DNA from 2 places in the Pseudomonas sp. GOM7 genome. Region 1 is predicted to be linked to the other one. Evidence: predicted binding sites of a transcription regulator. Region 1 holds the regulator's gene; the other holds the start of a gene.

Evidence for each region. Region 1 encodes FliA, which starts transcription of late flagellar genes. Its sites were predicted from a motif close to CTAAAGTTTNNNNNNNNNNNGCCGNTAA; they were not measured.
Region 2: OU800_RS13935 (methyl-accepting chemotaxis protein) is a predicted target of FliA. The motif match lies at 11,355-11,382, and genes of this name have one in related genera.

The regions. Positions count from the first base shown of each region.
Region 1 covers NZ_CP113519.1:3,547,901-3,563,173, forward strand. Annotated here, with positions in the region: gene OU800_RS15625 (chemotaxis protein CheW) at 1-291, opposite strand, end outside; gene OU800_RS15630 (CheW domain-containing protein) at 387-1,238, opposite strand; gene OU800_RS15635 (ParA family protein) at 1,323-2,111, opposite strand; gene motD (flagellar motor protein MotD) at 2,194-3,009, opposite strand; gene OU800_RS15645 (flagellar motor protein) at 3,022-3,762, opposite strand; gene OU800_RS15650 (protein-glutamate methylesterase/protein-glutamine glutaminase) at 3,788-4,909, opposite strand; gene OU800_RS15655 (chemotaxis protein CheA) at 4,953-7,217, opposite strand; gene OU800_RS15660 (protein phosphatase CheZ) at 7,229-8,017, opposite strand; gene OU800_RS15665 (chemotaxis response regulator CheY) at 8,037-8,411, opposite strand; gene fliA (RNA polymerase sigma factor FliA) at 8,512-9,258, opposite strand; gene fleN (flagellar synthesis regulator FleN) at 9,255-10,085, opposite strand; gene flhF (flagellar biosynthesis protein FlhF) at 10,175-11,488, opposite strand; gene flhA (flagellar biosynthesis protein FlhA) at 11,500-13,629, opposite strand; gene flhB (flagellar biosynthesis protein FlhB) at 13,795-14,931, opposite strand; gene fliR (flagellar biosynthetic protein FliR) at 14,934-15,273, opposite strand, start outside.
Region 2 covers NZ_CP113519.1:3,172,325-3,188,840, reverse strand. Annotated here, with positions in the region: tRNA gene OU800_RS13990 (tRNA-Ile) at 1-32, shown strand, start outside; tRNA gene OU800_RS13985 (tRNA-Ala) at 55-130, shown strand; rRNA gene OU800_RS13980 (23S ribosomal RNA) at 388-3,280, shown strand; rRNA gene rrf (5S ribosomal RNA) at 3,419-3,534, shown strand; gene queD (6-carboxytetrahydropterin synthase QueD) at 3,947-4,303, opposite strand; gene OU800_RS13965 (patatin-like phospholipase family protein) at 4,410-5,489, opposite strand; gene OU800_RS13960 (PepSY domain-containing protein) at 5,653-5,961, shown strand; gene OU800_RS13955 (PepSY domain-containing protein) at 5,967-6,272, shown strand; gene OU800_RS13950 (response regulator transcription factor) at 6,272-6,940, shown strand; gene OU800_RS13945 (sensor histidine kinase) at 6,937-8,250, shown strand; gene OU800_RS13940 (NADPH-dependent FMN reductase) at 8,494-9,090, opposite strand; gene OU800_RS13935 (methyl-accepting chemotaxis protein) at 9,179-11,323, opposite strand; gene OU800_RS13930 (Na+/H+ antiporter family protein) at 11,526-12,845, shown strand; partial or broken gene OU800_RS24385 (cache domain-containing protein) at 12,964-13,491, shown strand; partial or broken gene OU800_RS24380 (methyl-accepting chemotaxis protein) at 13,648-14,646, shown strand; gene OU800_RS13920 (ABC-F family ATPase) at 14,717-16,303, opposite strand.

The DNA.
Region 1 (15,273 bases):
GATGCCCACCACCTGCTTGTCGGCCTCGATGATGACGATACGGGTGTTATCGGTGACCGGCGCCGAGCCCAGGCCGAAGCGCTGGCGGGTATCGATCACGGTGACCACGTTGCCGCGCAGGTTGATGATGCCCAGCACGTAGCTCGGCGCACCCGGAACCGGCGCGATCTCGGTGTAGCGCAGGACTTCCTGCACCTGCATCACATTGATGCCGTAGGTCTCGTTGTCCAGGCGAAAGGTCACCCACTGCAGAATCGGATCTTCGGCACCTTGTGCAGAACTTTTCTTCATGTCCCTAGCCTCGTCAAAAACCGCTCAGTGCGGCACGCGCGGTTGAACCCGCTTGTCATTAACTATAGAGCCCGTTTGCCCGGACTCACCAATTCTCAGTGTGCTTTTGTGCCGGCCATGCTTTTGACGGCACCACTGGCGATCAATTCGGCTAGGGCCTCGACGTCGAGCAAGGCGCACATCTGCTCGATCACCGTGCCCGCCAGCCAGGGGCGTTGCGTGCGCTGACTGCGCCACTTCACCTCGCTGGGGTCGAGGCGGATCGAGCGGCTGACCTGATGCACCGCCAACCCCCACTCATAGCCACCCACCGAAATCACGTACTGCAGGCCTTCACGGAAGTCGTCACGATAGCGGTCAGGCATTACCCAGCGCGCCGTATCCAGCACCTTGAGGTTGCCGGACTGGCCGGGCAGTAGCCCGAGAAACCAGTCCGGCTGGCCGAACAACGGGGTCAGCTCCTGGCCCTCGAGCGGGTAGATCGAACCCAGGCACACCAGCGGCACAGCCAGGGTCAGACCAGCGACATCGAACAGCAGGCACTCGAACGGTTCCTCGGCCCAGGCCGGCCTGCCATCGAGTGAAGGGCCAAGCGGCGGCGTGGGAGCTTCGCCTTGAGCCGCACTCACCGGCGGTGCCAACTCGATCACTCGCGCAGGCGCCTGCACCTCGGGCTCCACGGGTACCGAGCGCACCTCGGGCACGACCGCTGCTGGCTGCGCCAGTGGCTCGACGGGCGCCGGCTTCGCCAGCGGTTCGACCAGCACGGGCTTGGCCACGGGCGGCACCATGCGGGCATCGCGTATCTGTTCTTCGAGCACGGCAGCCTCGAACTCGTCGAGGCTGACGGACATTTCCAGCTCGACGGCGGCTTCCTGCAGCAAACCGTCGAGGTAGGACTGCAGGGCCAGTTGCGAGCGCGTAGCGGTGGCGAGGGGACGACTCATGGATGGATCCCGTGATGAAAAGCTGTACAGCTTATCGGCCGCACAGTGACCCGGCTTGAGTGCAGTTCAGCATAGACCGGCATTTCAGGCTACCTGCGCGGCGGGCTGATGGTTCAGCAGATGCTTGAGCAGCGCGCGATAGGCGATCACGCCACGACTGGTGGGGTCGAACTGCGACGGCGTGCGGCCTGCACGGCTGGCATCACGCAGACGGGTATCCACCGGCACGTAAGCCGGCCAGAGGTTGTCGGGATAGGTGTTGCGCAACAGCTTCAGGGTGCTCATCGAGGCCTGGGTACGCCGGTCGAACAGGGTCGGCACGATGGTATAGGGCAGCGCCTGCTTGCGCGAACGGTTGATCATGGTCAGGGTGGTGATCATCCGTTCCAGGCCCTTGACCGCGAGAAACTCGGTCTGCACCGGGATCACCAGTTGCTGACTGGCGGCCAGGGCGTTGACCATCAGCACGCCGAGCAGCGGCGGGCTGTCGATGATGGCGTGGTCGAAGTCTTCCCAGAGCTGCGCCAGACTCTTGGCGATGACCAGGCCGAGGCCACTCTGTCCAGGCGACTGGCGCTCCAGCGTGGCCAGGGCGGTGCTCGACGGCAACAGGGAAATGTTTTCGTGGCTGGTGCCATGCAGCAGTTGCCTGGGCAAGCCCTGCGGCACGTTGCCCTGATGCAGGAACAGGTCGAAGCAACTGTGCTCCAGCGCATCGGGATCGTGCCCGAAGTAACTGGTCATGGATCCATGCGGGTCGAGGTCGACGACGATCACACGCTTGCCGGCATCGGCCAACAGGCCAGCCAGGGCGATGGACGTGGTGGTCTTGCCGACACCACCTTTCTGATTGGCTACTGCCCAGACTTTCATGTTCTCTCATCCTCCCGGCGCGACGCGTTGAAGCCGAGAATGGCTGTCGCCGCTGCTGCACGGCGACCGATAAATTGACGGCTCACGGTTGCGAGGCCCCCTGCCCTGGCGCTGTAGCAGGTTGCGTGCCAGCTCCGCCTTGCTGAGCCGCCGTACTGCCGCTGTTGCGGCGATTGTCCAGATCACGCGAGATTACCAATACCACACGACGGTTGCGCGCACGCCCCTCGGGCGTGGCGTTGTCGGCTACCGGTTGGTACTCACCATACCCCACTGCGGACAACCGTGCAGGGTTGACGCCATCCATGGCCAGCATGCGCACGATGCTGGCAGCGCGTGCCGCAGACAGCTCCCAGTTGGTAGGGAACTGGCTGGTCTGAATCGGCAGGTTGTCGGTGAAGCCTTCCACCTTCACCGGGTTCTCGTAGGGCGCCAGAATCTTGGCAACCTTTTCGATGATGTCGAACGCCTTGTCGTTGGGCAAGGCATCGCCACTGGGAAACAGCAGGCTAGAGCTCAACTCGATCTCGATCCACATCTCGTTGCCGCGAATGGTCAACTGATCGCTCTGCAGCAGATCGCCAAAGGCGCTGCGCACGCTGGAGGCGATGCTGCGCAAGGTGGTGTCGGTCATCTCGCTGTCGTCGTCCGGCGTGTCGTCCTGCGCCTGGGAACTGCGCGGGCGCTCCTCGCCGACGGGGATAGGCTTGACCGAACGATCCGGCTGGTTGAACACCCCGGTCAGGGAGTCCGACAGAATCTTGTACTTGCCTTCGTTGATCGAGGAGATCGAATACATCACCACGAAGAAGGCGAACAGCAAGGTGATGAAGTCGGCGTAGGACACCAACCAGCGTTCGTGATTCTCGTGTTCTTCCTGATGCCGTCTGCGCGCCATGCCATGCCTCCATCAGTCCATGAAGCCTTGCAGCTTCAGCTCGATGGAACGCGGGTTCTCGCCTTCGGCAATCGACAGGATGCCCTCCAGGAGCATCTCGCGATAACGCGACTGGCGCAGCGCAATGGACTTGAGCTTGTTGCCCGCTGGCAACAGCAGCAGGTTGGCGAAGCCGACGCCGTAGATGGTCGCCACGAACGCCACGGCAATGCCGCTGCCGAGCATAGCGGGATCAGCCAGGTTGCCCATGACGTGAATCAGCCCCATCACCGCACCGATGATGCCGATAGTCGGCGCGTAGCCGCCCATGCTCTCGAACACCTTGGCCGCCTGCATGTCGCGTGCTTCCTGGGTGTAGAGATCGACTTCGAGAATGCTGCGAATGGCCTCCGGCTCGGCGCCATCGACCAGCAGTTGCAAGCCCTTGCGCGCGTAAGCATCGGGCTCGGCGTCAGCCACCGCCTCCAGGCCGAGCAACCCCTCCTTGCGCGCCACCGTGCTCCAGCCGACCACGCGCTCGATACCGCCGAGCAGGTCGATGCGCGGCGGGAAGAAGATCCAGCGCAGCACGCTCATCGAGCGCTTGAACACATTGATCGGCGTCTGCAGGAAGGCCGCCCCCAGGGTACCGCCAATGACGATCAGCGCTGCCGGGCCATTGAGCAGCGCCGAAGCATGCCCGCCTTCGAGGTAGTTGCCGCCGAGAATGGCGACGAACGCCAGGATGACGCCAATGAGGCTCAGAACATCCATGCAGGCTCGCCCGCATCAAGCATCATCACTGACAGGCCTCGGTCAGGTGGCGACCGATCTCGTCGAGGTCGTAAACCGCATCGGCCAGATCGGCCTTGACCACCGCCATCGGCATGCCATAGATCACGCAACTGGCCTCGTCCTGAGCCCAGACCTGACTGCCACTCTGCTTGAGCAGACGCGCGCCCTCGCGACCATCGGCACCCATGCCGGTGAGCACCACGGCCAGCACCTTGTCATGGAAGGACTTGGCAGCCGAACCGAAGGTGATGTCGACGCAAGGCTTGTAGTTAAGACGCTCGTCACCTGGCAGGATTCTCACCGCGCCGCGGGCATCGACCATCATCTGCTTGCCGCCTGGCGCCAGCAGCGCCAGGCCAGGGCGCATGATGTCGCCATCCTCGGCCTCCTTGACCTGGATCCGGCACAGCTTGTCCAGGCGCTCGGCGAAGGCCTTGGTGAAGGCCGCCGGCATGTGCTGGATCAGCACGATGGGGGCCGGAAAATTGGCGGGCAATTGAGTCAGCACCCGCTGCAGGGCCACCGGCCCGCCGGTGGAGGTGCCAATGGCCACCAGCCTGTAGGCCTTGCGCTTGGGCGCAGCAGAATGCCCACCAGTTGCCGAGGTACGCACGGGCGCTGTGGGAGCCGGTGCCGGTACCGGCCGGGCAGGCGCGGCTGGGCGCGGCTGGGCCGGTGCGGGTGTAGCAACGGCTGTCGGCGCCACGGCTGCGGAGCTGAAACGACGATTGCTGCGCGCGATGGTGTGCACCTTCTCGCAGAGCATCTGCTGAACCTTCTGCGGGTTGCGCGAGATGTCCTCGAAATTCTTCGGCAAGAAGTCCACCGCCCCCGCATCCAGCGCATCGAGGGTGACCCGCGCGCCTTCATGAGTCAGCGAAGAGAACATCAACACCGGGGTCGGGCAACGCTGCATGATGTTACGCACGGCCGTGATGCCATCCATCATCGGCATCTCGTAATCCATGGTAATCACGTCCGGCTTGAGAGCCAGCGCCTGATCGATCGCTTCACGCCCGTTGGTGGCCGTACCCACTACCTGAATGCTGGGGTCGGCGGACAGAATTTCCGTAACACGCCGGCGAAAGAAGCCGGAGTCGTCCACCACCAGAACCTTGACAGCCATACACTCTCCTAGACGACGCGGGCACGGCCCGCGCCGCGAACCATCAGAAACGTCGAGCGTAGCGCTTGAGCATGCTCGGAACGTCGAGAATCAACGCGATGCGGCCATCGCCCGTGATCGTGGCACCGGACATACCCGGGGTGCCCTGGAGCATCTTGCCCAGCGGCTTGATCACCACCTCTTCCTGGCCGACCAACTGGTCGACGACGAAGCCGATGCGTTGGCTGCCCACGGTGAGGATCACCACATGGCCCTCACGCTGCTCCTCCTGGAACGCCTGCGGTACCAGCCAGCGCTTGAGGTAGAACAGTGGCAGAGCCTTGTCGCGCACGATCACCACTTCCTGACCGTCGACCACGTTGGTGCGCGACAGGTCGAGGTGGAAGATTTCGTTGACGTTGACCAGCGGGAAGGCGAAGGCCTGGTTGTCCAGCATGACCATCAGCGTCGGCATGATCGCCAGGGTCAGCGGCACCTTGATGATGATCTTCGAGCCCTGGCCCTTCTGCGAGAACACGTTGACCGTGCCGTTGAGCTGGGAAATCTTGGTCTTGACCACGTCCATGCCGACACCACGGCCGGACACGTCGGAGATCTCGGTCTTGGTCGAGAACCCCGGGGCGAAGATCAGGTTGTAGCACTCGAACTCGTTGAGGCGATCGGCCGCATCCTTGTCCAGCAGCCCTTTCTCCACGGCCTTGGCACGCAGAATGTCGGCATCCATGCCCTTGCCGTCATCGGTGATCGACAACAGGATGTGGTCGCCTTCCTGCTCGGCCGACAGCACCACGCGACCAGCACGGGCCTTGCCCGCCTTCTCGCGCTCTTCCGGGGTTTCCACGCCATGGTCGACAGCGTTGCGCACCAAGTGCACCAGCGGGTCGGCCAGGGCCTCGACCAGGTTCTTGTCGAGGTCGGTTTCCTCGCCTACCAGCTCGAGGTTGATTTCCTTCTTCAGGTTACGCGCCAAGTCGCGCACCAGGCGCGGGAAGCGGCCGAACACCTTCTTGATCGGCTGCATGCGGGTCTTCATCACCGAGGTCTGCAGATCCGCCGTGACCACATCGAGGTTGGACACCGCCTTGGACATGGCCTCGTCGCCACTGTTGAGCCCCAGGCGCACCAGGCGGTTACGCACCAGCACCAGTTCGCCGACCATGTTCATGATCTCGTCCAGGCGCGCGGTATCGACCCGCACGGTGGTTTCGGCCTCACTGGCGGGTTTCTCGGCAGCAGCGGGCGCTGCCGACGCACGAGCAGCGGCGGGCTCACTCTTGGCGGCGGGCTCGACCTTGGCAGCAGGCTTGGCCACGGGCGCCACAGGCGTTATCGGGGCAGGCTTGGCCGGTTCTGGCTTGCTTGCCGCAGGAGCAGGCGCCGATACGGGGGGCGGCACGAACTTGCCCTTGCCATGCAGCTCGTCGAGTAGCGACTCGAATTCACTGTCGGTGATCTCGTCGCTGGCTGGGGCTGCCGGCACAGCCTCGCTGGCCGGAGCCGCAGAACCACTGGCCGGTGCGGCTGGCGCAGCGAACTGCCCCTTGCCGTGCAACTGATCGAGCAGTGCCTCGAACTCGTCGTCGGTGATTTCATCACCGGCAGGCTCGTTTGCTGGCGCACTGGCAGCCGCGGCGGCTGGCGCAGTTGCGGCTGCCGGTGCGGAGAACTGGCCCTTGCCGTGCAACTGATCGAGCAGCGACTCGAACTCGTCGTCGGTGATTTCATCGCTGGCACTCGAGGCGGCTGCCGGCGACTCGGCAGCCGCCTCCTCGCCCAGGGCATCGAGCAACTGGGCGAACTCGCTGTCGGTGATATCGGAAGAGGCCGGCGCCGCTGCGACAGGCTCGGGCTCGGGTTCCGGCTCAGGTTGCGTCACCTCTTCGACGGCAGCAGCGGGGCCGGCCGCCTGCTCGGCACCGGCTGGCTCGGCCAGGCGTGCCAGTGCCGCCAACAGCTCGGGCGAGGCCGGGGTCAGCTCGGTACGCTCACGTACCTGGTTGAACATGCCGTTGACCGCATCCAGCGCAGCCAGCACCACGTCCATCAGCTCGGCATCGACGCGGCGCTCGCCCTTGCGCATGATGTCGAAAACGTTCTCGGCAATGTGGCAGCACTCCACCAGCTCATGGAGCTGGAGGAAGCCCGCGCCACCCTTGACGGTGTGGAAGCCACGGAAGATGGCATTGAGCAGGCTCATGTCATCCGGTCGACTTTCCAGTTCGACCAACTGCTCGGACAACTGCTCGAGAATCTCTCCGGCCTCTACCAGGAAGTCCTGGAGAATCTCTTCATCGGCGCCGAAGCTCATGGGGGTGCTCCTTAGAATCCAAGACTGGACAGCAGGTCGTCGACATCGTCCTGACTGGAGGCGACATCATCACGCTTATCGGCATGAATCTGCGGACCTTCACCATGAGATGGCGCTTTCTGTTTCTGTTGTTCGGCACGCAGTACTTCGTGGTCATGCTCGATGCCGGCGAAGCGATCCACCGAGCTGGCCATCAGTACCAGCTTGAGCAGATTGCTCTCGACCTCGGTAACCAGTTGAGTGACACGCTTGATCACCTGACCAGTGAGATCCTGGTAGTCCTGCGCCAGCAGGATGTCGTTGAGATGGCTGGACAACTTGTTGCCATCACGCTCGCTACGCGCGAGGAACAACTCGATGCGCTTGGCCAGCTCACGGAAACCGTCGGCACCGATTTCACGGCGCATGAAGCGGCCCCACTCGGCACCCAGGCTCTGCGCTTCATCGGCCAGGTCATTGACCAGAGGCGCGCTCTGCTCGACCAGATCCATGGTGCGGTTGGCCGCCCGCTCGGTCATGGTGACCACGTAGTTCAGGCGCTCGGTGGCGTCGGCGATCTGCGACAGCTCCTTGGCATGCGGCATGCGTGGATCGAGCTGGAAATTGACGATGGCATTGTGCAGTTCGCGGGTCAGCTTGCCGACTTCGTGATACAAGCCACGGTCACGAACCTTGTTCAGTTCGTTGATCAGTTGCACCGCATTGCCGAAATTGCCTCTTTCGAGGCTATCGACCAATTCGCGGGCATTTTTCTTCAGGGACGACTCGAGTTCGCCCAGTGTGGAATCATCGTGTTCCATAGCACCCTCGCGGCCGACATCAGCCGTTGACCCGCTCGAAGATCTTCTCGATCTTTTCCTTCAGCACCTGGGCGGTGAAGGGTTTGACCACGTAGCCGTTCACACCGGCCTGAGCGGCTTCGATGATCTGGTCACGCTTGGCCTCGGCCGTGACCATCAACACCGGCAGATGCTTGAGGCGCTCGTCGGCGCGCACCGCGCGCAGCAGGTCGATGCCGGTCATGCCGGGCATGTTCCAGTCGGTCACCAGAAAGTCGAAGCTGCCGCTTTGCAGCATGGGCAACGCCGACGTACCGTCATCAGCCTCCGCCGTGTTGGTAAAGCCCAAATCACGCAAGAGGTTCTTGATGATCCGTCGCATCGTCGAGAAATCGTCAACGATGAGGATTTTCATGTTCTTGTCCAAGTCGACCTCCGTACAGTCCCAAACGTATTGCGCTTGCAAATACGCCTTCTAATCGTGAAACCGGCCCAGCAATATCGTTGCTTCTGCCTCAACCCGCCCGCCATTCCATCAGGCGCGAGCGCAAACGCGCCGCACACTGACTATGAATCTGACTGACTCGCGACTCACTGACGCCAAGCACTTCACCGATTTCCTTCAGGTTCAGTTCTTCATCGTAATACAGCGCCAGCACCAGACGTTCACGCTCCGGCAAGCCGGCAATGGCGTTGGCCAAAGCCGCCTGGAAACGTTCATCTTCGAGATCCCGCGAAGGTTCGAGGTGGGTGTGCCCGGCTTCTTCATGCAACCCGCCGTGTTCGCCGTCCTGCAGCAGGTCGTCGAAACTGAACAGGCGGCTGCCCAAAGTGTCGCCAAGGATGCCGTAGTAATCTTCCAGACTCAATTGGAGTTCGGCCGCAACCTCGTGATCTTTAGCGTCTCGCCCCGTTCTGGCCTCCACGGCGCGGATCGCATCGCTGACCATGCGGCTGTTGCGGTGCACCGAACGCGGCGCCCAATCCCCCTTGCGCACCTCGTCGAGCATGGCGCCACGGATGCGAATACCGGCGAACGTCTCGAAACTGGCGCCCTTGCTGGAGTCGTATTTGCGTGAGGCTTCGAGCAGGCCGATCATGCCGGCCTGAATCAGGTCGTCGACCTGAACGCTGGACGGCAAGCGCGCCAACAGGTGATAGGCGATGCGCTTGACCAGCGGCGCGTAGCGCTCGATCAACTGATACTGGGAATCCTGCGCCTGAGCCTTGTTGTACATACGAAGTCCAGAGGCTGCTGTCATACGGCCGAATCTGCAGTCGGTTGTTTCACCAGGCGCTCGACGAAGAACTCCAGATGACCGCGCGGGTTGGCTGGCAAGGGCCAGGTGTCGACCTTCTGCGCGATCGCCTTGAACGCCAGCGCACACTTGGAGCGTGGAAAGGCCTCGTAGACGGCGCGTTGTTTCTGCACCGCCTTGCGTACGCATTCGTCGTAGGGCACGGCACCGACGTACTGCAAGGCGACATCGAGAAAACGATCCGTCACCTTGGTCAGCTTAGCAAAGAGATTGCGTCCTTCCTGCGGACTGTGCGCCATGTTGGCCAGAACGCGGAAACGGCTGATGCCATGGTCACGGTTGAGCAGCTTGATCAGGGCGTAGGCGTCGGTGATCGAGGTGGGCTCGTCGCACACGACGACGAGAATCTCCTGAGCCGCGCGAACGAAGCTGACCACCGCATCGCCGATGCCGGCAGCGGTATCGATCACCAGCACGTCGAGGTTCTCGCTGATGTCGCTGAAGGCCTGGATCAGGCCGGCATGCTGCATCGGTGACAGGTTGACCATGCTCTGCGTACCGGACGCTGCCGGCACGATGCGGATGCCACCAGGCCCTTGCAGCAGCACTTCACGCAGCTCGCACTCACCGGCAATCACGTCGGCCAAGGTGCGCTTGGGGGTCAGTCCAAGCAACACGTCGACATTGGCCAGACCCAGGTCGGCGTCCATGAGCATGACTCGGCGACCGAGATCGGCCAGGGCCATGGACAGATTCACCGACACGTTGGTCTTGCCGACGCCACCCTTGCCGCCGGTCACCGCGATCACCTGTACGGGATGCATACCCATGTTCTCTACACACCTTGTCTAACTTCGACTTGGCCTAGCGGCCGTTAGTCCCTGCGGAAAAAACGCAGGGCTTGCAACACTTTAGCGCGTCAGCCGACTCGCCGCGCGGTTCCTTGATAAAGACCGGCGAACAATTGCGCCATGGCATCCTCGCTCGGCTCTTCGGCGGCTTGCAGACTCACGGCGCGGCTGACCAACTGATGGCTACGCGGCACCTGCAGGTCATCCGGAATACGTGGCCCATCAGTGACATAGGCTACCGGCAGACGCTGGCCTATGGCCAGGCCCAAAACCTCGCCCAGGCTCGCCGCCTCGTCCAGCTTGGTCAGTATGCAGCCGGCAAGACCGCAGCGCTTATAACTATGGTAGGCCGCTTTCAGCACTTGGTTTTGACTGGTAGCAGCCAGAACCAGATAATTTTTTGCCTTCAGCCCACGTGCGGCCAGGCTCTCGAGCTGCAGGCGCAGGGCCGGGTCATTGCTTGGCAGGCCGGCGGTATCGATCAGCACCACGCGTTTCTTCGCCACAGGCGCCAGGGCTTGCAGCAGAGACTGCCCTGGGTCGACCTGAGTCACCGAGACGCCAAGGATGCGCCCGAGGGTCTTGAGCTGCTCCTGCGCGCCGATGCGGTAACTGTCCATGCTCACCAGGGCGACCTGCTGGGCGCCATGCTTGAGCACGTAGCGCGCCGCCAGCTTGGCCAGCGTGGTGGTCTTGCCCATGCCGGCAGGGCCGACCAGGGCGATCACTCCGCCCTCTTCCAACGGCTCGACCTTGGGCGTCTTGATCGCATGGGCCAGGTGCGCCAGCATCATGCGCCAGGCCTGGCGCGGCTCGTTGATGGTGTTCACGCGCTCGAGCAGCAGTTGCGCCAGGTCGGCCGACAAGCCCATGCGTTGCAGGCGGCGCCACAGATTGGCCTGCTGCGGACGACGGTTCTGCATCTGCCCCCAGGCGATGCTGCCCAACTGCACTTCGATCAGCTCACGCAGGCCGTGCAGCTCGAAGCGCATGGCGTCCAGCGCGCGCGGATCGACACTCGGGACGGGGGCAGGCTTCTCTGCCACCGGGCGCTGCGGTTTGACCGGAGTGACCGGCAATTCCGGCGCCACCAGCGAATCATTGGCAAAAAGTTGACGGTCTTTCAGGGCATCCTCTTCGGCACGGGTGGCCAGTTCGGCCTGGGCGTTGGCGATGCGTGCCTGGGTCTTGCGCAGCTCGGCCTCCAGGGCCGGGTTCGGCCGCACCGGCGTGGGCGCAACCTGATAGTCCAGCGCAGCGGTCAGCTCGACGCCACCGGCCACGCGACGGTTGCCGATGATGGCAGCGTCGGCGCCCAGCTCATCGCGCACCAGTTTCATGGCGGTTCGCATATCGGCAGCGAAGAAGCGTTTGACCTGCATGACCCTTTACCTCAGTTCTGGCCCACAGTGGCGACTATGGTGACCTGCTTGTTGTCCGGAATTTCCTGATAAGCCAGCACGTGGATGCTGGGTACTGCCAGCCGCGCGAAGCGCGACAGCATCGCCCGGATCGGGCCGGCCACCAGCAGGATCACCGGTTTGCCGAGCATTTCCTGGCGCTGCGCCGCATCCACCAGGGAACGCTGCAGCTTGTCGGCCATGCCAGGTTCGAGGAGGATGCCATCCTCACTGCCCTGACCGGCCTTCTGCATACTGTTCAGCAATATCTGTTCCAACCTGGGCTCGAGGGTGATCACAGGCAGCTCGGGCTCAAGCCCGACGATGCCTTGGACGATTGCGCGGGCCAGCGAGACGCGCACTGCCGCCACCATCGCGGCGGGATCTTGACTCTTCGGTGCGACGTTGGCGATGGCCTCGGCGATGGTGCGGATATCCCGTACCGGCACCTGTTCCTGCAGCAGCGCCTGCAGCACCTTGAGCAGCGTGGACAGCGACACCAGCCCCGGCACCAGCTCTTCGGCCAGCTTCGGCGAGCTCTTGGCCAGCAGTTGCATGAGCTGTTGCACTTCCTCGTGGCCCAGCAGCTCGTGGGCATGTTTGTGCAGGATCTGGTTGAGGTGAGTGGCGACCACAGTGCTGGCATCGACCACGGTGTAGCCGAGCGACTGCGCCTGGTCACGCTGGCTGGGGTCGATCCATACCGCCTCCAGACCGAATGCCGGATCCTTGGCGGCAACGCCATTGAGCGGACCGAACACCTGCCCTGGGTTGATCGCCAGTTCGCGATCCGGGTAGACCTCGGCTTCGGCGACGCTGACGCCCATCAGGGTCAGACGGTAGGCGTTGGGCGCCAGGTCGAGGTTGTCGCGGATATGCACCGAGGGCATGAGAAAGCCCATCTCCTGCGACAGCTTCTTGCGAACCCCCTTGATCCGCGCCAGCAACTGCCCGCCCTGGTTGCGGTCGACCAGCGGGATCAGGCGGTAGCCCACCTCCAGGCCAACCATATCCACCGGGGTGACGTCATCCCAGCCCAGCTCCTTGACCTCCTGGGCCTTCTGCGCCGGCAGCAGTTCCTGCTGACGCTGCACTTCCTTGACTTCCTCTTCCTTGACCTTGCGGTTCTTGTGCGCAATCCAGTAGGCGCCGCCTGCCGCTACCAGGCCCAGGCTGATGAAGGAAAAGTGCGGCATGCCCGGCACCAGGCCCATGGCGATGAGGATGGCCGCAGCCACCGCCAGCGCCTTGGGCGAGGCGAACATCTGCCGATTGACCTGCGCGCCCATGTCTTCGGAGGTGGAGACGCGGGTCACCATCACTGCGGCGGCGGTGGACAGCAGCAGCGAGGGGATCTGCGCCACCAGGCCGTCACCGATGGTCAGCAGGGTATAGACCTTGCCCGCTTCGGCGAACGGCAGGCTGTGCTGCAAGACACCGATGGCGATACCGCCGATGAGGTTGATGAAGAGGATCAGCAGGCCGGCGATGGCATCGCCACGGACGAACTTGCTGGCACCGTCCATGGAGCCGTAGAAGTCGGCCTCCTGGGCTACCTCGCTACGACGTTTCTTGGCTTCGACCTGGTCGATCAGGCCGGCGTTGAGGTCGGCGTCGATGGCCATCTGCTTGCCGGGCATGGCGTCGAGGGTGAAGCGCGCACTGACTTCGGAGATACGCCCGGCACCCTTGGTGACCACCACGAAGTTGATGATCATGAGGATGGCGAAGACCACGATACCAACCACGTAGTTGCCGCCGATCACCACCTCGCCGAAGGCCTGGATCACCTGCCCCGCCGCGCCATGCCCCTCGTGGCCGTTGAGCAGCACCACCCGGGTCGAGGCCACGTTCAGCGCCAGGCGCAGCAGCGTGGCGGCCAGCAGGATGGTGGGAAACACGGCGAAATCCAGCGGCCGCAGCGCATAGATACTGACCAACAGCACCACGATCGAGAGCGCGATACTGAAGGTGAACAGCACGTCGAGCAGAAATGCCGGCACCGGCAGCATCACCATGCCGAGCATCACCAGCAGCAGCAATGGAATACCCAGGTTGCCCTGGCGCAGCCCCGCCAGGTTGCTGCGAACATCACCGATGATTTGTGCGCGATCTACTGCCACTTGCCTACCCCAGCCGAATCAAACTTTTGACGCGAAACTGCGTCCTGATTGGCTAAGGGCAAGAAGTGTTCCAGAAAAGCAGCTACAAGTTGCAAGCCTCAAGCTGCAAGCAAGAAAGAGCAAAAGCGCCCGCCCTCAAAGCGGGTCTTGCTTGCAGCTTGCGGCTCAATCATCCCGGCGCAGATCCTGGGGAATCGGCAAGTCCGGCAACGGGCCGGGGCGTTTGGCCTTGCCCGCCTGGAACTGGCGGAGCTGGTAGACATAGGCCAGCACCTGGGCCACGGCCAGGTAAAGACCGGCGGGAATTTCCTGCTCCAGTTCGGTGGAGTAGTAGACCGCCCGCGCCAGAGCCGGCGACTCGAGCACCATGACCTTGTGCTCATTGGCGATCTCGCGAATCTTCAGGGCGATGAAATCGTTGCCCTTGGCCAGCAGTACCGGGGCACCGCCCGAGTTGGGGTCGTACTTCAGCGCCACGGCGAAGTGGGTCGGGTTGGTGATCACCACGTCGGCCTGCGGCACGGCCTGCATCATGCGCCGTTCGGCCATCTCGCGCTGCAACTGACGAATGCGCCCCTTGACCTCTGGCTTGCCCTCGGAGTCCTTGTATTCGTCCTTGACCTCCTGCTTGGTCATCATCAGCTTCTGCTTGTGGCTCCAGAGCTGGAACGGCACATCCACCGCCGCAATCAGGATCAGCCCGCAGGACAACCAGAAGGCGCTCCAGCCGACCACGGTGAGGCTGTGCAGGATCGCCGGCTCCACCGGCTCGTTGGCGATGGCCAGCAGGTCGTCCTGATCCGTGGCCAGCACCAGCAGGGCCACCGCCAGGATCACCAGGAACTTGGCAAAGGCCTTGAGCAGTTCCACCAGCGCCTGTACCGAGAACATGCGCTTGAGGCCCGCCAGCGGGTTCATCCGACTGCCCTTGGGCAACAGTGCCTCGCTGGAGAACAACCAGCCGCCCAGGCCGATGGGGCCGATCACCGACGCGATCAGCAGGACGATGAAGAAGGGCTGCAGGGCCAGCAGGGTCTGCTTGCCGTAGGCCAGCAGGTAGAGAGCCATGCTGTCTTCGCGCATCAGCACCTCGCGCGGCAGGCTGAAGGTGCCGCGCATCAGATCCAGCAAGGCGCCGCCAATCTGGGCGCCGAACAGGATCAGGGCCGCCGTGCCGGCAAAGGTCACCGCCAGGGTGTTGAGCTCCTTGGAACGCGCGATCTGGCCTTTTTTCCGCGACTCTTCGAGCCGCTTGCCTGTGGGTTCCTCGCTCTTGTCGGCGCCGCTCTCGCTTTCCGCCATGGCTACCTCGTCTGGGCGAATTCGCCCAATTGCTGCAGGGCATCACTGGCAATGGCCTGGAACAGGCTGCCGAAGTCGGAGAGGCTGATCCAGAAGATCACCAGGCCCATGGCCAGGGTCAGCGGAAAGCCGATGGAGAAGATGTTCAGTTGCGGCGCCGCCCGTGTCATCACGCCGAAGGCCAGGTTGATTACCAGCAGCGCGGTAACGGCCGGCAGGGTGAGCAACAGCCCGGCGCCGATCACCCAGCTAAGCTTGCCGGCCAGCTCCCAGTAGTGCTGCACCATCAGGCCCTGCCCTGGTGGCAAGCTGACGAAGCTCTCGGCGAGCACTTCCAGCACC
Region 2 (16,516 bases), 370 kb from region 1:
GGTCGGCAGTTCAAATCTGCCCAGACCTACCAATTGCTTGGTGCAGAAGATTACGGGGCCATAGCTCAGCTGGGAGAGCGCCTGCTTTGCACGCAGGAGGTCAGCGGTTCGATCCCGCTTGGCTCCACCACTCTCGCGCGTTGCGGTAGAAGGAAAGAGTTCAGAAATGAGCGCTTCAGGGTAGACCTGGTGAGTGCTGATTTCTGGTCTTTTGACCGGTAGAAACATCGTTCTTTAAAAATTTGGATATGTGATAGAAGTGACTGATTGATTGCTTTCACTGGCAATTGATCTGGTCAAGGTAAAATTTGTAGTTCTCAAGACGCAAATTTTCGGCGAATGTCGTCTTCACGATTGAGACAGTAACCAGATTGCTTGGGGTTATATGGTCAAGTGAAGAAGCGCATACGGTGGATGCCTTGGCAGTCAGAGGCGATGAAAGACGTGGTAGCCTGCGAAAAGCTTTGGGGAGTCGGCAAACAGACTGTGATCCAGAGATGTCTGAATGGGGGAACCCACCTAGGATAACCTAGGTATCTTGTACTGAATCCATAGGTGCAAGAGGCGAACCAGGGGAACTGAAACATCTAAGTACCCTGAGGAAAAGAAATCAACCGAGATTCCCTAAGTAGTGGCGAGCGAACGGGGACTAGCCCTTAAGTTGATTTGAGTGTAGTGGAAGGCTCTGGAAAGTGCCGCCGTAGTGGGTGATAGCCCCGTACACGAAACGCTCTTATCAATGAAATCGAGTAGGACGGGGCACGAGAAACCTTGTCTGAACATGGGGGGACCATCCTCCAAGGCTAAATACTACTGACTGACCGATAGTGAACCAGTACCGTGAGGGAAAGGCGAAAAGAACCCCGGAGAGGGGAGTGAAATAGAACCTGAAACCGTATGCGTACAAGCAGTGGGAGCCTACTTTGTTGGGTGACTGCGTACCTTTTGTATAATGGGTCAGCGACTTATATTCAGTGGCGAGCTTAACCGAATAGGGGAGGCGTAGCGAAAGCGAGTCTTAATAGGGCGCTTTAGTCGCTGGGTATAGACCCGAAACCGGGCGATCTATCCATGGGCAGGTTGAAGGTTAGGTAACACTGACTGGAGGACCGAACCGACTACCGTTGAAAAGTTAGCGGATGACCTGTGGATCGGAGTGAAAGGCTAATCAAGCTCGGAGATAGCTGGTTCTCCTCGAAAGCTATTTAGGTAGCGCCTCGTGTATCACTGCTGGGGGTAGAGCACTGTTTCGGCTAGGGGGTCATCCCGACTTACCAAACCGATGCAAACTCCGAATACCAGCAAGTGTCAGCACGGGAGACACACGGCGGGTGCTAACGTCCGTCGTGAAAAGGGAAACAACCCAGACCGTCAGCTAAGGTCCCAAAGTTATGGTTAAGTGGGAAACGATGTGGGAAGGCTTAGACAGCTAGGAGGTTGGCTTAGAAGCAGCCATCCTTTAAAGAAAGCGTAATAGCTCACTAGTCGAGTCGGCCTGCGCGGAAGATGTAACGGGGCTCAAACCATACACCGAAGCTACGGGTTCATCCTTTGGATGAGCGGTAGAGGAGCGTTCTGTAAGCCTGTGAAGGTGAGTTGAGAAGCTTGCTGGAGGTATCAGAAGTGCGAATGCTGACATGAGTAACGACAATGCGAGTGAAAAACTCGCACGCCGAAAGACCAAGGTTTCCTGCGCAACGTTAATCGACGCAGGGTGAGTCGGCCCCTAAGGCGAGGCAGAAATGCGTAGTCGATGGGAAACGGGTTAATATTCCCGTACTTCTAGTTACTGCGATGGAGGGACGGAGAAGGCTAGGCCAGCACGGCGTTGGTTGTCCGTGTTTAAGGCGGTAGGCTGGTTTCTTAGGTAAATCCGGGAGATCAAGGCCGAGAGCTGATGACGAGCGTTCTTTTAGAATGCGAAGTGGTTGATGCCATGCTTCCAGGAAAAGCTTCTAAGCTTCAGGTAACTAGGAACCGTACCCCAAACCGACACAGGTGGTTAGGTAGAGAATACCAAGGCGCTTGAGAGAACTCGGGTGAAGGAACTAGGCAAAATGGCACCGTAACTTCGGGAGAAGGTGCGCCGGTGAGGGTGAAGCATTTACTGCGTAAGCCCATGCCGGTCGAAGATACCAGGCCGCTGCGACTGTTTATTAAAAACACAGCACTCTGCAAACACGAAAGTGGACGTATAGGGTGTGACGCCTGCCCGGTGCCGGAAGGTTAATTGATGGGGTTAGCGCAAGCGAAGCTCTTGATCGAAGCCCCGGTAAACGGCGGCCGTAACTATAACGGTCCTAAGGTAGCGAAATTCCTTGTCGGGTAAGTTCCGACCTGCACGAATGGCGTAACGATGGCGGCGCTGTCTCCACCCGAGACTCAGTGAAATTGAAATCGCTGTGAAGATGCAGTGTATCCGCGGCTAGACGGAAAGACCCCGTGAACCTTTACTATAGCTTTGCACTGGACTTTGAGCTTGCTTGTGTAGGATAGGTGGGAGGCTTTGAAGTGGGGACGCCAGTTCTCATGGAGCCATCCTTGAAATACCACCCTGGCAACCTTGAGGTTCTAACTCTGGCCCGTCATCCGGGTCGAGGACAGTGTATGGTGGGTAGTTTGACTGGGGCGGTCTCCTCCCAAAGAGTAACGGAGGAGTACGAAGGTGCGCTCAGACCGGTCGGAAATCGGTCGTAGAGTATAAAGGCAAAAGCGCGCTTGACTGCGAGACAGACACGTCGAGCAGGTACGAAAGTAGGTCTTAGTGATCCGGTGGTTCTGTATGGAAGGGCCATCGCTCAACGGATAAAAGGTACTCCGGGGATAACAGGCTGATACCGCCCAAGAGTTCATATCGACGGCGGTGTTTGGCACCTCGATGTCGGCTCATCACATCCTGGGGCTGAAGCCGGTCCCAAGGGTATGGCTGTTCGCCATTTAAAGTGGTACGCGAGCTGGGTTTAGAACGTCGTGAGACAGTTCGGTCCCTATCTGCCGTGGACGTTTGAGATTTGAGAGGGGCTGACCTTAGTACGAGAGGACCGGGTTGGACGAACCTCTGGTGTTCCGGTTGTCACGCCAGTGGCACTGCCGGGTAGCTATGTTCGGAAGAGATAACCGCTGAAAGCATCTAAGCGGGAAACTTGCCTCAAGATGAGATCTCACTGGAGCCTCGAGCTCCCTAAAGGGCCGTCGGAGACTACGACGTTGATAGGTTGGGTGTGTAAGCGCTGTGAGGCGTTGAGCTAACCAATACTAATTGCCCGTGAGGCTTGACCATATAACACCCAAACAATCTGCCCTCGTGCAGAGGGTGTCGATGGTGAAGTCGACAGAAAGCCGAAAATTTGCAAGAACTACAAAGCTTCTATCACGTATCCAGGGGATAGCGTCTAACGACGAGATCCCAACCGAATTGCTTGACGACCATAGAGCGTTGGAACCACCTGATCCCATCCCGAACTCAGTAGTGAAACGACGCATCGCCGATGGTAGTGTGGTGCTTCACCATGTGAGAGTAGGTCATCGTCAAGCTCCTATACGAACGCCCTGATCAGGTAACTGGTCAGGGCGTTCTTCTATGTGCGCGAAAAATGGCAGGTGGCGGTGAGAGTCCCGGAGTGCCGGCCAGATCATCGTCAAGCTCCTATACGAAACCCCAGATCGCCAACGCGGTCTGGGGTTTCTTCTTTGCGCCGGGAAAAGTCGAAGCCTGGCGTAGGGGGCGCTGTGCGCACCGATGCTCCGGGTTTATGGCCATGGTGCGCGCGGCGCACCCTACGCAGATTCAAGGTGGCTCGATACATACGGGATCCGAGCAGCCTGTAGATGCGCTGTGCGTACCGAGGCTCCGGGTTCATGGCCATGGTGCGCGCAGCGCACCCTACGCTGACTTCGCAATGAAAAGGCCACCTAGAAGGTGGCCTTGGTGTGGCTGGGGCGCTGATCAATCGCCGCGATATTCGCAGCCGCTGGTGCAGGTCTCGTGGATTCGCACGCGTGACAGTTCGGGCAGCAGGGGTTTGACCTGTTGCCAGATCCACTTGGCCAGCACCTCGCTGGTGGGGTTTTCCAGGCCAGGGATGTCGTTGAGGTAGTTGTGATCAAGTTGCTCGTAGATGGGCTTGAAGATCGCCTTGATCTCGGAGAAGTCGCGTATCCAGCCGGTATGGGGATCCATCTCGCCTTCGATATGCAGGGCCACCCGGAACGAGTGGCCATGCAGGCGACCGCATTTGTGGCCTGCGGGGACATGGGGGAGGCGATGGGCCGCCTCGAAGATGAATTCCTTGAACAGTTCCACTGTGTTGCGCTCGGCTTGCCATGATCGTTAGGGCGCGCAGTTTAACAGTTCTTGCCCATCGGCCGGGCAGCCTGTGAGCTTCAGGAAGGCACACAGTCGCCTCAGCTCATAGTGGTTGCAAGCGAGTCGCGAGCTGGCCGCTTTCCACCAGTTCGAGAAATTCGTCACCCAGGCGTTCACTTTCGGCCATGGCCTGCCGCCAGTAACGTTCGCGACCTGCATCGTCACCGAGATAGCGCTTGAAGTCGCGACGATCCGGCAGCTTGCCATGGGGCAGGCGCGCCAGGTATTGCGCAGAGGGGGCAAGCAGCACCACGTTCTGCAGATGCCCAGGCGTGCTGCGTCGCCAGGGAATGCCCTTGTCGAACCAGCCCGGAATCACCCGGTCGGTGAAGTGCGGGTAGAGCACGATGTCGTCACCGCTGTAGGGCAGGTCGAGATGATAGTCGAGCAGGCCGCCATCGCGGTAGGCGCCCGGCTGCAGACCGGGAATCTCACGGATGGCTTCCATGACCATGGGGATCGACCCGGAAGCCATAAGGGCGTGGCGCAGGTTGTCGGCCGTCAACACGTGAAAGTGCGAGGTAAAGTCCTGAAGTCGTGCCAGGGGCGGTAGCTGGCGGGCGTCATGCAGAATCACCCGCTCGAAATGGCGCGCCAAGCGTTGTCGGGCCAGCAGGTTGTTACCTATCACCGAGGACAGCCCGAGGCTGAGCTTGCCACGATGATCGTGTTGCAAGAGGCCCTGACTTCTCACCACGACGACATGCAGGCGGTAGTGGGCATTGCCGATGATGTCGGCATCCTGATCGGCCAGTAGCTCATCCAGCATGCGCCGACAAGTGCTTGACACTTCGGCCATGCTCACGCCCTTGGCGAAGCGTTGCGAGGTGTAGAGTTCACCGAGTCGGCGAATGCCCTCGGCTGGGTCGGGCAGACAGGCGCTGGCGAAACGCCAGGAGCCGATGGAGGCGCCGATCAGCGCCCGTTCACGCGGCGCCCGGGCCAGCCAGTCGCCGAACAGCGCCAGATCCAGCCCCTGAATGCCCAGCCCTTTGGGCCCGCCTGCGGCGCCCGGCAGAATGCCGACATCCGCTGGGCTCAGGCCTTGCTCGCGGATGCGGGCCAGGGCCTTGCTGCCGGCCTTGATGGTCAGGGCGGGGGCTTTGATATGGATTGCGCTCATCATCATCTCCATCGATGCAAGCTGGCGATTATAGAGCCCTGTGAAGCACGGCCAAGCGACTTCAGTGGCTGAATGACGCACCTGTGCGAGACAGCATTCAGCTTGAATTAAGTGCCATTACTTACAGTGGTGGCCGTACAGTTTTCTTTACTGGAGTCTACTCATGAATCGATTGCTCAGTGTTCTGGCCTTTGCCACGCTTGCTGGCGCCGCTACCATTGCCCAGGCGCGCGATCTGGCGCCGGATGAGGCGCAGCGACTGCAGGATGCCGGTACCATCAAATCCTTCGAGCAGCTCAATGAACTGGCGCTGGCCCAGCACCCGGGTGGCAGCATCAGGGAAAGCGAACTCGAGGACGAATATGGTCGCTACATCTACCAGGTCGAGTTGCACGATGCCAATGGCGTGCAATGGGATCTGGAACTCGACGCCAGCAGCGGCGCCATTCTCAAAAATCACCAGGATGACTGATGAACATGCGTACCTTTGCCATCCTCATGCTGCTGAGTGGCGTGCTGCTCAGTGGCGTGAGCCTGGCGCGTGATCTCGACCAGGACGAGGCCCTGCGCCTGCGCCGGGAGGGGGTCATCCTGCCCTTCGAGCAGATGATGAAACGGGTGGATCAGCATTATCCTGGCTCCACGCTGCTGGAGGCCGAACTCGAGGAGGAGGACGGCGTACTGGTCTACGAAGTGGAGATTCTCACGCCGCAGGGTGTGGTACGCGAGCTGGAACTGGACGCGCGTGACGGACGCGTACTGAAGGACGAGGAAGATGACTGATGCGCCTGTTACTGGTTGAGGATCATGTGCCCCTGGCCGATGAGTTGAGTGCGAGCCTGACCCGCCAGGGGTATGCCGTGGATTGGCTGGCAGACGGCCGCGATGCCGCATACCAGGGCGCAAGCGAGCCCTATGACCTGATCATTCTGGATCTCGGTCTGCCGGGCAAACCTGGGCTCGAGGTGTTGCAGGAGTGGCGTGCCGGCGGCCTAACCACCCCTGTACTGGTGCTCACCGCGCGCGGTTCCTGGGCCGAGCGCATCGAGGGCCTGAAAGCAGGGGCCGACGATTACCTGACCAAGCCCTTCCACCCGGAAGAACTGGCCTTGCGCATTCAGGCCCTGCTGCGCCGTGCCCATGGCCTGGCTAACCAGCCGCAACTGGAGGCGGCCGGCCTGCAACTGGACGAAAGCCGCCAGTGCGTGACCGCTGGCGGGCAGCGCATCGATCTGACGGCCGCCGAATTCCGGCTGCTGCGCTATTTCATGCTGCACCCTGGGCAGATCCTGTCCAAGAGCCACCTGGCCGACCACCTCTACGATGGCGAAACCGAGCGTGATTCCAACGTGATCGAGGTTCATGTCAATCGTCTGCGCGGCAAGCTGGGGCGCGAAGTCATCGAAACCCGGCGCGGCCAGGGCTACCGCTTCAGCGGAGAGCGTGGGTGAGGTCGATTCAGCGGCGCCTGAGCCTGGGCCTGGCGGCCGTGTTGTTGCTGGTTGGCCTGGCCCTGGCGCAGGCGGGCTTGTGGGTGTTCGACCGTGGTTTGCGCGCTTACCTGGAGGAAGATCTGCGCGACGAAGCGCAGGGCTTGCTGGCCGCTCTGGTGCGTGGCCCGGCGGGCCTGCAACTGGATGAACGGCGCCTCGACCCGTCCTTCCAGCGGCAGTTCTCCGGCCATTATTTCCGCATCGATTTCACTGATCACAGTTGGCGCTCACGCTCGTTGTGGGATCGTGAGTTGCTCAAGCCTGCAGGCCCTGGCATGCACGATGGTCTCAGCGATGGGCCGCAAGGGCAGCGCCTGCTGGTGTACCGCGCCGACTACCGGCGTTACGGGGAAAACCTGTCGATCAGCGTGGCGCAGGACTACGCGCCGATCCTGCAGGGCTTTCGCCGCATGCAGTGGCTGGGCCTAGGGCTGGGGGGCGCCGCGCTGGTGCTGATCCTGATTGCCCAGCGCTACACGGTGCGGCGAGCCCTGAAGCCTCTGGAGCAGGTGCGCCAGCAGATCGCCCAGTTGCAGCAAGGCCAGCGCAGCGAGCTGGATACCCAAGTGCCTGAAGAGCTGGAGCCCCTGGTGGCGCAGATCAACCACCTGCTGGCCCATACCGAGGACACCCTGAAGCGCTCGCGTAACGCCCTGGGTAATCTGGGCCATGCCCTGAAAACCCCGTTGGCCGTGTTGATCAGCCTGGCCGGGCGCGAGGAATTGGCGGCCCATCCGGCCTTGCGTGCCACGTTGCGCGAACAGCTCGAACAGATCGAACAGCGCCTGAGCCGCGAGCTGGGCCGTGCGCGCCTGGCAGGGGAGGCACTGCCAGGCGCGCGCTTCGATTGTGCCCAGGAACTGCCAGGGCTATTCGCCACCCTGGCGATGATTCATGACCATGGCATCGAACTGGACTGGCAGGCACCTGCCGGCCTGGTGGTGCAGCGCGATCGCGAAGACCTGCTGGAGCTGCTCGGCAATCTGCTGGACAACGCCTGCAAATGGGCCGATGGCCAGGTGCGCCTGGCGTTACAGGAGACGCCTGGCAAGCTGCTGATCCATGTCGATGACGATGGCCCGGGCATCGAACCGCAGCGCCGTGAGGAGGTGCTGGGGCGGGGCACGCGCCTGGACGAGCAAGTCGCCGGGCATGGCCTGGGGCTGGGCATCGTGCGCGATATCGTCGAAGCCTGGGGTGGCTCCATCACCTTGCAGGACAGCCCGCTGGGCGGGCTGCGTGTGGCCATCGAACTGCCGAGCCGCTAACAGGCTGTTGAAAAACTACCTACGTTGCCATTGCTGCGTTAAAAACAGGCTCGTGCGCGAGTCCGATCAAAATGCTCATTTACAGCTCGTAAAGTCGAGCGCGACCCCGGTCGTTTTTCGCCTGTTTTTGCGGGGCCGCCATCGGTATTGCACTGGCTGCCTCGGCTCGGGCTTCCTGCTTCGCTCTACCTCCTGCATCCATGCAGTCGTCGCATACGTTTTTCAACGGCCTGCTGAGCGTCCTTACATGCCGTTGGCGAACGCCTGATTGTCGAAGCCTATGGCAGCGCGTACCGGCTGCAGAGCATGGGCGTAGCGCACCAGTACATCGAGGGCATAATCGGCGCGCTCGTGGATGCGCTGATCGGCTTCGTCCTGCGCCTGTGGTGCATTCAGCACCTTCTCCACCTGGCGCACGATCAGGTGTTCGGGCAGATAGCAGAGGCGGCAGTTCTTGTAGCTGGAGGCGCGCAGTTCGCTGATCGGGTAGGCGCCACCGATACCCGAGGAAACGCCCACCAGCAGTCCCGGCTTGTGCGCCAGCTCCGCCTTGCTGGCGTAGAGGAAGAAGTTCTTGATTGCCGGACAAGCCATGCCGTTCCACTCCGGCGCAACGATCACCAGGGCATCGGCTGCCGCCAGTTGCTGGCGATAGAGCTCCCAGGGGCCGGCGTCTTCGGCGGGCCAGAGTGGCAGCGGCGCCAGACCCAGGTCGATGATGCTGCTTGATTCCTGGGTGGTATGACCCATTTCGATCAGACGCTGACGCAGAAAACGTGCGACCTTCCCCGACTGGCTGTTGTTACGGCTGGAGCCGGCGACCAAGGCGATATTGAGCATGCTGCTTCCCTCAAAAAAAGAACGCAGGCTAGGCCATTGACCGCCTGCGCTGCAAGGGAGGCGCTGCCAGATCAGGGATGATCTGGCGTCATACGCGGAACTGATCCATCAGACCCTGCTGGTGGTTGGCCAGCCGATTTAGGTTCTGGCTTACCTGGGCCGATTCGCCTGCCTGTGCGGTAATGGCTTCGGTGACATCGCGAATCGCGGCGACGTTGCGGTTGATCTCTTCGGCGACCGAGCTCTGCTCTTCGGCCGCGCTGGCGATCTGCAGATTCATGTCGGTGATCACGCTTACCGCCTGGCTGATGCGCTGCAGCGCGGCGACCGCCTTTTGTACCTGATCGACACTGCCCTGGGCCTGGTGATAGCTGCTTTGCATGGTGCTGACCACCTCACGGGTACCATTCTGCAGGCCTTCGATGACCAGGCGGATCTCTTCGACCGAGCCTTGGGTGCGCTGGGCCAGGTTGCGTACCTCGTCAGCCACCACAGCGAAGCCTCGACCTGCCTCGCCAGCGCGTGCTGCCTCGATGGCGGCATTGAGTGCCAGTAGGTTGGTCTGCTCGGCGATGGCGCGAATCACTTCCAGCACCGAGCCAATTTTTTCGCTGCTGCTGGACAGGCCTTCGACCTCTTGCATGGCGACATTCATCTCGTTGGCCAGCAATTCGATGCTGCTCGTGGTCCTGTCGACCTCCTGCTGGCCTTCGCGGCTGGCTTGATCGGCACCGCGTGCCGCCTCAGCCGCCTGCGCTGCGTTGTGAGCTACGTCGTGAGCCGTGGCGCTCATTTCCTGGAAGGCGGTGGCAACCTGATCCACCTCGCGGTACTGCTGCTGCATGCCCGCGCTGGTCTGGCTGGCGATGGACGCGGCCTGGTCCGCGGTGCTGCGCGCATCGACGACGCTGTTCTTGACGTCGGCGATGATGGGCTGAAGCTTGTCGAGGAAACGGTTGAACCAGCTCGCCAGCTCTCCCAGCTCGTCACGCCTGGCATAGCCCAGGCGGCGAGTGAGATCGCCTTCGCCGCTGGCGATGTCCTTGAGCATCGCGGCCACACCGAGGATGGGCCGGGTCACGCCACGTGCGGTCAGCCACATCAGCAGCAGGCCGGCTGCTGCGGCCCCTAGACCGAGCAGCAGGGCGAACAGTTTGTCGCTGGCCTGGCGCTCGTCCAACTGGCCGCTGAGATGAATGGCTCGCTCAAGCAAGATGGCCTTGGGCACTTCGAGCAGCACGCTCCAGGGCTTGGCTTCCGGAATCGGTCGGAACGGGCTCAGCTCTTGCAATATGTCGCTGTGATCGAGTTCGGCAGCCGTACCGTTCTGAATCAGTTGGCGCAATTGAGCGGCTTTTTCCGGGTAGGCGCGTTCCACCGGCAGGCTGAGCAGGCTGGCATCGCGGCTATGGCCAACCAGCAGGGCAGAGGGGCTGAGAATGCTGACGTGGCCCTGGCCCTCGTAAAGTTCGCGATTGGCCTCCTGGCTGATTTTCTGCAGGCTGTCGAGGCTGATGTCCAGGCCCGTCACACCGATGATCTTGCCGTCCTGCTCCAGCGGGAAGGCGATGCTGGTCATCAGTACCTTCTGGCCGCCAACCACATCGTAATAGGGTTCCAGCACGCAAGGCTGTCGCGTTTCGCGAGGGCAGGTATTCCACGCGTTGTAGGGCACACCGTTGTCTCCGGGCGTGCTGTCCGCCAGAAGCTCCTCGGATATGGTTTCGGAGGCAAGCTCGCCGGGTGTCGACTGTGACCAGTACAGCGCAAAGCGTCCTGTATCGTTGCCGCCCTGCTTAGGCTGATCGACGAAGAGCTCGTCCTTGCCGTCGAGTAAGTTGGGGTCGAATACCAGGTACATACCGAGCAGATCGGGATTGGCTTCCAGGTTGGTACGCATCTGGCGTGCGAGATCTTCACGCAGATCAAAGGCATCGAGAAAGCGTTTGTTGGCCTGCTCTCGCAAGAACAGGAACTGCCGGGAGAAGCTCTTACCGTATTGGTAGGACTCCATGAAATAGCGCTGGATGCGAATCGCTTGCAGCTCGGCGAGTGCCTTCAGGCGCTGCTTGGCACTTTCCTCCATCATGGTGGCGCTGGCATCTCGCACCAGGGTGGCGCTACGACTGGATTGGTACTGTGATGCGCCGATCAATAGGATCACGATGGCGAGCAGGCATAGGCCGGCGAGCAAGGTGATCTTCCATTGGATCGAAAGACGGCTGAACGGCATGATGCGTTCCTTTCTACGAGGGCTGGTGCAGTTATCGGCAAACGGGCGGTCTTCTTGACTGGTACAGCGATCGATCGAAATTATGCACGAAACGATTAATATAATGAACGGTAAGTGGTTTTTGACAGCGTAGCCCGCTTGCTTCAAAGTACGCGGCTTTTTGCGCCGGCCCCAGCCGGCATTCCGGCAGGTAGGCTCTTTTATGAACGCTGTAATCGCTGCGGTTGGCATCATGTTGGTGCTCAGCCTTTGTCGCGTCCATGTGGTCGTGGCGTTGATCGCCGGTGCGCTGGTCGGTGGCATGCTCGGTGGGTTAGGCGTTGACGGCACGCTGGCCGCGTTCAACCAGGGGTTAGGCGGTGGCGCCAAGGTGGCGCTGTCCTACGCATTGCTGGGCGCCTTCGCCGTGGCCATTGCCAAGTCCGGCCTGGCTCATGCTCTGGCCGACAAGGCATTGAGGCTGGTCGACAGTCAGCACGAAGGTGGCGGTGCTGTGCTCAAGTGGGGCCTGATCGCGCTGCTGCTCCTGGTGGCTATCGCCTCGCAGAACGTTCTGCCGATCCATATCGCCTTCATCCCTCTGCTGGTGCCGCCACTGCTATACGTCATGAGCCGGCAGCAACTGGATCGCCGACTGATCGCCTGCGTGCTGACCTTCGGCCTGGTCACGCCTTACATGTTTCTGCCCGTCGGCTTCGGCAGCATCTTCCTCAACGAAATCCTGCTGGCCAACGTCGCCCACGCCGGCGTCGACGTCAGTGGCGTGAGCATCACCCAGGCCATGGCGATTCCGGCTCTGGGCATGTTCTGTGGGTTGCTGGTCGCCGTGCTGTTCAGCTACCGCGGTAAACGCAGCTACGACCTGAAGAAGATCGAACAGGCCGAACGGGTGGACGTCCAATACAACCCCGTGAGCCTGCTGGTGGCCGGCGTCGCCATCGCCGCTGCCTTCGTCGTGCAGCTCTGGCTGGATTCGATGATCATCGGCGCCCTGGCGGGCTTCGTGATCTTCTCGATCTCCGGTGTGGTGCGTTGGCGCGAGGCCGATGGCCTGTTCACCGAAGGCATGAAGATGATGGCCATGATCGGCTTCATCATGATCGCGGCGGCTGGCTTCGCCGCGGTGATGGAGGCGACCGGCGAGGTGAAGGCCCTGGTGAATGGCGCGGCCGAGCTGATCGGCCACAACAAGGCCTTGGGCGCACTGCTGATGCTGCTGGTGGGGCTGCTGGTGACCATGGGCATCGGCTCGTCATTCTCCACCGTGCCGATCATTGCCGCGATCTTCGTCCCGCTGGGCCTGCAACTGGGGTTCAGCCCTTTGGCCATCGTCAGTATCGTCGGCACGGCCGGAGCCTTGGGCGATGCTGGCTCGCCGGCGTCCGACTCCACCCTGGGGCCCACCGCCGGTCTGAACATCGACGGCCAGCACAACCACATCTGGGACAGCGTGGTGCCCACCTTTATGCACTACAACCTGCCGCTGCTAGCGTTCGGTTGGGCCGCAGCTATGCTTCTGTGAGGGCATCTTCCGCGCTCGGATTTTCAGTCCATCAGGTCGCTTTCAAGTTCTTCAGCGGGGCTGCCGATACAAGCGCTAGCCCCGTTTTTTCATTGGCAGCATTAAAGGACAATAAGAAATGCGCCTGACATTGAAAGCCAAGGTAATACTCCTGGCCCTGGTGCCGGTGATGCTCTTCGCACTGGTGCTCAGCGGTACCGCCGCCCAGGTGTTGCAGAGCCTGGCCGCCGACGAGGTGGCCGAGACCCGAGAGCGTTTGCTGCAGGAGAAGCGCACCGAGCTGCAGAACTACATCCAGATCGCCGTCGGGGCGGTGAAGAGCCTCTACGACAACGCCAGTCAGGGCGACATGGCCAGCCGCGAGCAGGCTATCGCCATTCTCTCGAAGATCAAGTACGGCACTGACGGTTACTTCTTCGCGCATGATTCCAACGTGGTGCGCCTGTTTCGCAGCGACAGCCCGGTGGACGTCGGCAAGAGCCTGATCGACCGGCGTGATGTGAACGGCGTTTACATCAACCGCGAGCTGGTCAATGTCGCCAAGAACAATACCTACTTCGTGAACTATTCCTCGCCGCTGCCGGGCAACGAGTCGGTGCAGGTGCCCAAGCTCGCCTACAGCTACTACCTGCCCAAGTGGGACATGGCGTTGGGTACTGCGCTCAATCTTGACGGTATCGAGGCGCAGATCGCCGAGGTGCAGGCAGCCATCGACAAGCGCATCAGCACCATCATCACCAGTGTTGTCGTCGTGGCAGCGGTGCTGCTGGTGCTGGTCGGTATCGTCGCGGTGTGGTTGGGCAATGCCTTTCTACGGCCACTGGTGCAGATCAAGGCGAACCTCGATGACATCGCCGCGGGCGACGGTGATCTTACCCATCGCCTCCCCATTACCAGCCAGGATGAGCTGGGCGAGCTGTCCGGCTCCTTCAATCGCTTCGTCGAGAAGATCCATGGTCTGGTGCGGCAGATCGCCGAAATGACCGGCCAGCTCACCGACCTGGTCGGTCAGGTGTCCGCTCAGGCGCAGCGTTCCGAGCAGGCCATGGCGCAGCAGCGCCATGAAACCGATCAGGTGGCCACGGCGATCAACCAGATGTCGGCGGCAGCGCATGAGGTGGCCAAGAGTGCGCAGAACGCGGCCGAGGCTGCCCAGCAGACCGACCATGAAGGCCAGGAGGCCAAGCGCGTGGTCGACGGCAGCATCCAGAGCATTCATGCCCTGGTGGAGGATATCCGCAGCAGCGGCGCGTCGCTGGACAGCTTGCAGCAGGACGTGCAGTCCATCGTCAGCGTGCTCGACGTGATCCGTTCCATCGCCGAGCAGACCAACCTGTTGGCGCTCAATGCGGCCATCGAGGCGGCGCGGGCCGGGGAGGCCGGGCGCGGTTTCGCCGTGGTGGCCGACGAGGTGCGAGCGCTGGCCAGCCGCACCCAGCAAAGCACTCGGGAAATCCAGGGCATGATCGACCGCCTGCAGCAGGGCACCCAGGCTTCGGTCACGGCCATGCGCCGCTCCAGCGATGCCGGCGAGCTGACCAGTGAACAGGCGAACAAGGCCGGCGCCTCGCTGGATGCCATCGCGCAACTGATCGCCACCATCAACGCGATGAACGCGCAGATCGCCAGTGCGGCCGAGGAGCAGACCGCTGTGGCCGAGGAGATCAACCGCAGCGTGCACCAGATCGCCGGAGCGGTTGACAGCGTCGCCAGCGAGACGGAGCAGGGCGCGCAGACCGCGCGCAGCCTGGCTGGGCTAGGCGATCGCCTCAACGCACTGGTGCGTCAGTTCCGCATCTGACGCCTATGGCCTGATCGAGCGGCCATGAAAAAGCCCGCAGTCGCGGGCTTTTTCATTTCTGAAGCAGACGTCAGACGATCACGCCCTGGCTGCGCAGGTAGTCGTCGTAGCTGCCACTGAAATCGGTCACACCATTGTCCGACAGCTCGATGATGCGCGTGGCCAGGGAGCTGACGAACTCACGGTCGTGGCTGACGAAGATCAGCGTGCCCGGGTAGTTCTCCAGCGCCAGGTTGAGCGCCTCGATGGACTCCATGTCCAGGTGGTTGGTCGGTTCGTCCATCACCAGCACGTTGGGCTTCTGGCAGGCCAGCTTGCCGAACAGCATGCGGCCCTGCTCACCACCGGAGAGCACCTTGACCGACTTCTGGATCTCGTCGGAGGAGAACAGCATGCGGCCCAGGGCGGCGCGAATGTTCTGCTCGCCGCTGGTCCACTGACCCATCCACTCGAACAGGGTTTCGTCGGCCTCGAAGTCGTGGGCGTGATCCTGGGCATAGTAGCCCACCTCGGCGCTGTCGGTCCATTTCACCGCGCCGGCGTCCGGGGTCATCTCACCGACCAGGTTGCGTAGCAGGGTGGTCTTGCCGATGCCGTTGGGGCCGATGATGGCCACACGCTCGCCGGCCTCGATGGTGAAGCTGAAGTTCTTGAACAGCACCTTGTCGTCGAAGGCTTTGGACAGCTTCTCGACGGTGACCGCCTGGCGGTGCAGCTTCTTGTTCTGGTCGAAGCGGATGAACGGGCTGACGCGGCTGGACGGCTTGACCTCGGCGAGCTGGATCTTATCGATCTGCTTGGCGCGGCTGGTGGCCTGCTTGGCCTTGGAGGCGTTGGCCGAGAAGCGGCTGACGAAGGTCTGCAGCTCGGCGATCTGCGCCTTCTTCTTGGCGTTGTCGGCCAGCAGTTGCTCGCGTGCCTGGGTCGCAGCGGTCATGTACTCGTCGTAGTTGCCGGGGAACAGGCGCAGCTCGCCGTAGTCCAGGTCGGCCATATGTGTGCAGACCGCATTCAGGAAGTGGCGGTCGTGGGAAATGATGATCATGGTGCTGTTACGCGCCGTGAGGATGTTTTCCAGCCAGCGGATGGTGTTGATATCCAGGTGGTTGGTCGGTTCGTCGAGCAGCAGCACGTCCGGGTCGGCGAACAGCGCCTGAGCCAGCAGTACGCGCAGCTTCCAGCCGGGGGCGACTTCGCTCATCGGGCCGAAGTGCTGTTCCAGCGGAATGCCCAGGCCTAGTAGCAGTTCGCCGGCGCGGGACTCGGCGGTGTAGCCGTCCATCTCGGCGAACTCGCCTTCCAGCTCGCCCACCTTCATGCCGTCTTCTTCGCTCATTTCCGGCAGCGAATAGATGCGGTCGCGCTCGGCCTTGACCTTCCACAGCTCCTCGTGGCCCATGATCACGGTGTCGATCACGTTGAATTCTTCGTAGGCGAACTGATCCTGGCGCAGCTTGCCCAGACGCACGTTGGGTTCGAGCATCACCTGGCCGGCCGACGGCTCCAGATCGCCGCCGAGAATCTTCATGAAAGTCGACTTGCCGCAGCCGTTGGCGCCGATCAGGCCGTAGCGGTTGCCGTTGTTGAACTTGACGGAAACGTTCTCGAACAGCGGCTTGGCGCCGAACTGCATGGTGATGTTAGCGGTGGAAATCAAAGGGCTTACCTATCAGTAACTTGAGGCGCGCTGTTGAACGGGTGATACCGCTTCGAGCCTTGCAACCCGGCCCGAACCGAGGAAGACGAACCTGCGCAGATGAGTGAGGGCTACGACCCTGCCGGCAGACGAGCCGTTGGGGCTGCTCGGCATGGGTGGGTGTGTCGGGTATCGTGGCGCCGCAGCCTGATGGTACCCAGGGCGGCGTCGAAG